DNA from 2 places in the Alteromonas sp. CyTr2 genome. Region 2 is predicted to be linked to the other one. Evidence: predicted binding sites of a transcription regulator. Region 2 holds the regulator's gene; the other holds the start of a gene.
The links. The regulator FliA, encoded in region 2, starts transcription of late flagellar genes. The targets are predictions, from matches to a motif close to CTAAAGNTNNNNNNNNNNNNGCCGATA.
Positions count from the first base shown of each region.

Region 1: a site for FliA is predicted at 1,452-1,478, ahead of pomA (flagellar motor protein PomA). Genes of this name have one in related genera too.

Region 1 covers NZ_CAMZMZ010000013.1:15,404-18,822, forward strand. Annotated here, with positions in the region: gene QME20_RS09100 (flagellar motor protein MotB) at 1-640, opposite strand, end outside; gene pomA (flagellar motor protein PomA) at 640-1,401, opposite strand; gene xseB (exodeoxyribonuclease VII small subunit) at 1,812-2,054, shown strand; gene QME20_RS09115 (farnesyl diphosphate synthase) at 2,084-2,974, shown strand; gene dxs (1-deoxy-D-xylulose-5-phosphate synthase) at 3,007-3,419, shown strand, end outside.
Region 2 covers NZ_CAMZMZ010000005.1:106,948-110,366, forward strand. Annotated here, with positions in the region: gene flhF (flagellar biosynthesis protein FlhF) at 1-593, shown strand, start outside; gene QME20_RS05010 (MinD/ParA family protein) at 599-1,465, shown strand; gene QME20_RS05015 (RNA polymerase sigma factor FliA) at 1,462-2,193, shown strand; gene cheY (chemotaxis response regulator CheY) at 2,230-2,613, shown strand; gene QME20_RS05025 (protein phosphatase CheZ) at 2,648-3,403, shown strand; gene QME20_RS05030 (chemotaxis protein CheA) at 3,416-3,419, shown strand, end outside.

The DNA of each region.
Region 1 (3,419 bases), on a different contig from region 2:
GCACATCCGCCAACAGCGTACCGATTTTTCTCAACACCGGTTGGAATTGGGGCTGCAAAAAGGCTGAGCCCGCCGAGAAGGAACCGTTCTCACGAATTCGAATGGTTAACTGCTGACCCAACGATTCCATTTCCACCGAACCATCTAGAATTTGTTTTTCTAATTGCTGCGCTACTTTTTTCATCAGTTCAGCCATTTGCGACTGATCGGTGCTTTGCTCAGCCGATGAAGACGACTCAGTAGCCGTTTGTTGAGATTGTCCGCCACGCTGCTCGCCGCGCTGCTTCTGCCTTCCGCCGGCAGAGTCTTCGTTACCAGCCTGAAATTCCAGCATTTGTTGGGTCATTTCGTTGGTTTGCTGCTGAATGGACTCAATAGGCGTAGGGTCAGGCTTGCCAGGTCGAAACTCCATTGCAATAACACTGGTACCCTTTGGAATATCTTTTACTTCAATTTTATTTTGCACACCAAAAGCAAACTTCATAGAGCCCGCAATTTGTTTAAACTTCAGTACGTCCATTTCCGAAAACGAAAGTAGCAGTACAAAGAAGCACATAAGCAACGACATCAGGTCTGCGAAGGTTCCCATCCAGGCTGGAAGCCCCTCGGGGGGACATTTTGGGCATTCTTCTTCGGCCATTACTCTTCCTCTGCGCTTCCGCGTTTACTCGCCGCAAGGTAGTTCTTTAATACCCCTTCGATAACACGTGGGTTCTGGCCGTCGGCAATACCCACAATACCGTCAAGAACAAGACTCTGGTTTAACTTCTCTTCACCGGCTCTTACCGCCAGTTTAAAGGCAATTGGCAAACACACGACGTTGGCAAAAAAGGCACCATAAAGCGTGGTTAATAGCGCTACCGCCATGGCAGGGCCGATGGCTTTAGGGTCATCCATGTTTGAAAGCATGGCAACCAGACCGATCAAAGTACCAATCATACCCATCGCTGGTGCTACGTCACCCATTCCTTTAAATATAGAAGCGCCGAACTCATGCCTTTCCGTTGTCATAGAAATATCTTTAGCTAACGTTTCTCTCACCACTTCAATGTCGTGACCGTCCACCAGCATGTCCACACCCTTCTGCATGAACTCATTTGAAATTTCCGCTTCTTCTAATGCCAGAAATCCGCCTTTTCGTGCAGCGTCTGCCATTTCAACAATCTTTTCGATAAGCTCTTCAGGCGTTTCGATTTTGAACATGAATGCTTTGCCAGCAACTTTACCCGCACTGAAGAATTGGCCCAACGTAAACTGAGATAGGACAACAAATAGTGTTCCCCCGAATACAATAAGTATTGATTGCACGTCGATGAACATGCCCAAGCTGCCGCCCAGAATCATAGCCATCACTATGAAACCAATGGCGCCCAACATACCTATGACGGTTGCTAAATCCACTCACTCTTCCCCATTTATGCGCAGTCAGTGCTGTTAGTGTACAAATACCCTATCGGCAAAAGATAGAAATACTAAAACGACATTATTGAAAAATATCACATTTATTTGTTTATTATGAAGTAGGTTCTATGCAAAAGCGCAGCTTTGTCTTTTTTCTAAACTAAAATACCTAGCGCTTTTTCAGCTCCTTACTTTTTCCTTCACAGTAAATAACACGGTTACTTCTGAAAGGTTAGTGAACCCTGCATCGAATATAGCACAATTTGCTTGTATGTTGCCTTTTGAACTGGATGAAAAAAAAGCTATGTTACTGTGATATAGGCGATATACGGACAAACCATTTGACCCTTGTGCAACCCTCGGTTAATGTGCGCGGTATACGTATTTTGGCCACTATATTGAGTGTTTTTATGACGACAGAAAAAGCATCAGCGTCTTTTGAAGAAACTTTATCAGAACTAGAAGCTATCGTTAACGAAATGGAAAGCGGTGATCTGCCTCTTAATAAAGCACTAGAAAAATTTGAGCGCGGTATAGCACTTTCCCGCCAAGGCCAACAATCTCTTGAAAACGCCGAGCAAAAAGTAAAGATACTGCTCAGTGAACAAGGCGAAGAAACGCTCCATCCTCTTCCTGAAAGTGAACAGCCATAAATCGTTCATTTTTAACTAACAGGCAATCTATGAATTTTTCTGCTTTGCATCAGCAAGTTAAACAGCAAACTGATGCATCTCTTCTTACATTAATTGACGAATTACCCGATTACGCGCCGCGCTTGAAAGACGCAATGCGTCACGCCTTACTTGCTGGCGGTAAACGGATGCGGCCACTACTTGTTCAAGTAGTAGGTAACACCCTAGACGTGCCCAAAAAAGACCAAATGGCTATTAGTATGGCCATTGAATGTGTGCACGCCTACTCGTTAGTCCACGACGATTTACCAGCCATGGACGACGACGACTTGCGCCGCGGTATGCCAACCTGCCATATTGCCTTTGATGAGGCTACCGCTATTTTAGCTGGCGATGCGCTGCAGGCACTTGCATTTACAGTGTTAGCTGATGCGCCATTAAGCACGTATGCTGAAACAAAGCGTAGCCAGTTACTGTCTGTACTTGCGAAAAGTGCGGGTTACATAGGTATGTGCGGTGGGCAAGCTATCGATTTAGCCAGCACCGGCAAAACCATCTCGCTAGAAGAACTAAAACAGCTGCATAGATTGAAAACCGGTGCATTGTTAAAAGCCTGCGTTGAAATGGTCGCCATTGTTAGTGAAGGCTTACTGCCTCAAACTAAAATTGACTTAATGGCTTATGCCGCGGATATTGGGCTAGCTTTCCAAGTTCAAGACGATATTTTAGATGTGGAAGGCAGTAGCGAAAAATTAGGTAAGCCCGCGGGGTCAGACGAAGCGTTAGGGAAAAATACCTTTCCAGCCAAACTTGGTATTACAGGCGCTAAACAAGAATTAGAAATGCTTCACGATAATGCACTTCAAGCATTGGCGCGTTTACCCTACAATACTGACAGTTTAATTGCGTTTAGCGAGCTTTTGGTAAAACGCGACCATTAGCCACGCGCCATGTTGAAAAAGATAATAAGTACATGAGTTTAGATCTCCAACATTACCCAACGCTTGCGCTTGCGCAAACACCCGATAAATTGAGGCAGTTGCCCCAAGACAAATTACGCGAGCTCGCCGATGAGTTGCGTGAGTACTTACTTAACAGCGTAAGCCAAACTAGTGGGCACTTTGCATCTGGTTTAGGCACAGTGGAACTGACCGTCGCTTTGCACTATGTGTACGACACCCCCTTCGATCGACTGCTGTGGGATGTAGGTCACCAAGCTTATCCGCACAAAATCCTTACAGGTCGTGCAGAGCGCATGAGCACCATTCGCCAAAAGAATGGTCTGCACCCTTTCCCATGGCCGCCTGAGAGCGACTACGACACCTTTGCAGTTGGTCATTCGTCTACATCGATTAGTGCAGGGCTGGGCATGGCTGTGGCTGCCGA
Region 2 (3,419 bases):
CCGTTGCGAAACTTGCTGCCCGCTATGCGCAAAAATACGGTGCAGAGTCGGTTGCGATGATTACCATCGATACGTATAGAATTGCCGCCTATGAGCAGCTAGCGACATACGGAAAGATTATTGGCTGCACGGTGAGAAAAGCGCAGACTAGTGAAGAACTTGCGGATTTATTATTCCAACTTCGTCATAAGCGACTAGTATTGATTGATACGGCTGGATTTAGTCAAAGAGACAGTCGATTAATTAAACAAATTAAGCAGTTTGATAACGGACAAATGCCAAATGTTAAAAAATATTTGGTAGCGCAAGCAAATACGCAATATCCTGCTTTGCAGAGAATCATTCAAGCGTATGATGATATTGAACTAAGTGGCTGTATTTTCACAAAGTTAGATGAGTGCTACTCTTTAGGAGAGGTGCTTAGTGCAGCGGTTGAATACCAATTACCGGTTAGTTATGTCACCGATGGTCAAAAAGTACCTGAAGACATTAAGATTGCAGAAGCGAAATCTTTGGTTTCCGCTGCTGCAAAGCTTTATAAAAAGTACGGTTTGAATCATACTAGTGGTAACAACGCAATTAAAACAGCATAAGCAGTATGATTGACGACCAAGCGAGTAGCTTAAGAAAAATGAAGCAATCACGGTTAATCAAAGTAATCGCCGTCACCGGTGGCAAAGGTGGCGTAGGTAAAACAAACATTACATTGAACACCGCTATCGCCATGGCGAAGCAAGGTAAACGTGTAATGGTTCTCGATGCGGACCTCGGTCTTGCTAACGTAGACGTTATGTTAGGTTTGCGTGTTGAGAAAAACTTATCCCACGTGCTTTCCGGCGAATGTACACTTGATGAAGTATTAGTGACCGGTCCGCACGGAATAAAGATCGCCCCTGCCACATCAGGCACGCAGTCGATGGCAGAATTGTCGCCAACGCAACACGCTGGCCTAATTCGTGCCTTTAGTGAGCTGCGCTCGCAAATTGACGTGCTAATCGTTGATACAGCGGCAGGTATTTCAGACATGGTGTTGAGCTTTTCAAAAGCCTCACAAGACATCATGGTCGTTGTGTGTGACGAGCCTACTTCATTGACAGATGCGTATGCATTGATAAAAATTCTGAATAGAGAGCACGGTGTTTTCCGCTTCAAAGTTGTGGCTAATATGGTGCGCGACGTGCGAGAAGGCCAAGAGCTATTTAGTAAATTAAGCAAAGTGACAGGGCGTTTTTTAGATGTTGCACTAGAATTAGTGGCGACAGTACCGTTTGACGAGAACATTCGTAAAGCAGTGCGTAAACAAACAGCCATTGTCGATGCTTACCCAGGTTCACCGGCAGCCGTTGCAATAACACAGTTGGCGAGTAAAGCCTTAACATGGCCTATTCCAGCGCAGCCAGGTGGCCATTTAGAGTTTTTCATTGAACAATTAGTTGCAGAAAAAGCCGTAGGAAGTCAGCGTTGAACAGCAAGGCAGCCGCTTATCAACAACAAACCGATAAAGCGCAGTTAGTCGAAAGACATGCGCCATTGGTTAAGCGTATAGCGCATCACTTGATAGCGCGATTGCCGGCTAGTGTTCTTGTAGACGATTTAATTCAATCAGGCATGATTGGATTATTAGAAGCCGCGCGAAACTTTGATGGTTCAAAAGGAGCCAGCTTTGAAACGTTTGCCGGCATTCGCATTCGCGGTGCTATGCTAGACGAAATTCGCAAAGGGGATTGGACACCGCGTTCAGTTCATCGAAATGGCCGAGCGATCACTGAAGCAATTTCGCAAGTAGAAAGCGAAACAGGCCGCGATGCTAGAGATTCTGATATTGCTGATAAGCTTAATGTAAGCTTGCAGGACTATCACCAAATGCTTAATGAAGTAAATGCCGGAAAGCTGGTAGGTATTGAAGATTTAGGTGTGTCAGAAGATGTTATTTCGACAGAGCAAAATCGAGGTAGCGACGCACCACTGGAAGATTTAATGCAAGGCGCTTTCCAAAAAGCGCTTGCCCATGCAATTACGACATTACCTGAAAGAGAAGCGATTGTTCTTTCGCTGTATTATGATGAAGAGCTGAACCTAAGAGAAATTGGTGAGGTTCTTGATGTAAGTGAATCGAGAGTCAGTCAAATTCACAGTCAGGCCATGTTAAAACTCAAATCACGAATGAAGTCGTGGCAAGCTGACGAAGAATAGAAATTAATAACAATTAACCCCTCACTGGAGGCTATTTTGGACAAAAGCATGAAAATTCTCGTGGTCGATGATTTTTCTACCATGAGACGTATCATCAAAAACCTACTTAAAGATTTGGGTTTTTCCAACATCCAGGAAGCGGATGACGGAAGTACTGCATTGCCTATGTTGCAGCAAGGTGATTTCGATTTCGTAGTTACCGATTGGAACATGCCTGGTATGCAGGGTATTGACTTGCTTCGCGCGATTAGAGCCGATGACAAGCTCAAGCACCTACCAGTGCTTATGGTTACTGCTGAAGCGAAGAAAGAGCAAATTGTTGCCGCCGCGCAAGCAGGTGTTAATGGCTACGTTGTTAAGCCGTTCACTGCAGCAACACTTAAAGAAAAATTAGATAAAATATTCGAACGTTTAGGTTGATCCAGACGCTCACCAGAGAAATGAGGTTTACTGGATGTCAACGAATGTAAACGTTCCAATTTCGTTGGAAGAAGCAAAACAGCTTGTCACCTACCTTGAAGAGGGTGACAACGCTTCAGCCAATGCCCTATTAGAAGCGGCCTCAATGAAAGAAAACGTTGAGTTATTTGCCGAAGTAGGGAAACTGACGCGTCAGCTCCATGACGCGCTGAATAATTTCCAAATAGACGACCGCATTAAAAATCTCGCGACCGATGATATTCCCGATGCACAATCCCGCCTAACCTACGTAATTGAAGAAACTGAAAAAGCTGCTAATACTACTATGGATGCCGTTGAAGCGAGCATGCCTATAGCTGAAATGCTGTCGGCGCGCATCGAAAAGGTTATGCCTGAGTGGAAGAAGCTGATGAATCGCCAAATAGAGTTGGGTGAATTCAAGGCTTTATGCGCAGACTTAGACGAATTGTTGGAAGAAGGTTCGGCACAGTCAGCTAAACTTACACAGTTACTTACAGAAGTATTGATGGCTCAAGGTTATCAAGACTTAACTGGTCAGGTTATTCGCCGCGTTATCGACTTGGTTAAAGAAGTGGAAGACAGCTTAGTTAACATGCTTACCATGTTTGGTGAACGCGACGGTGCAGAACAAACTAAACCATCTAGCGTTAAGGCCGATAAGGTTGATGGTGTAGAGGCAGAAGGCCCTATCATTGATGCCGATAAGCGCGACGACGTCGTGTCAGGCCAAGATGATGTAGATGATCTTCTGTCTAGCTTAGGTTTTTAGGGGAGCGGGCGCATGT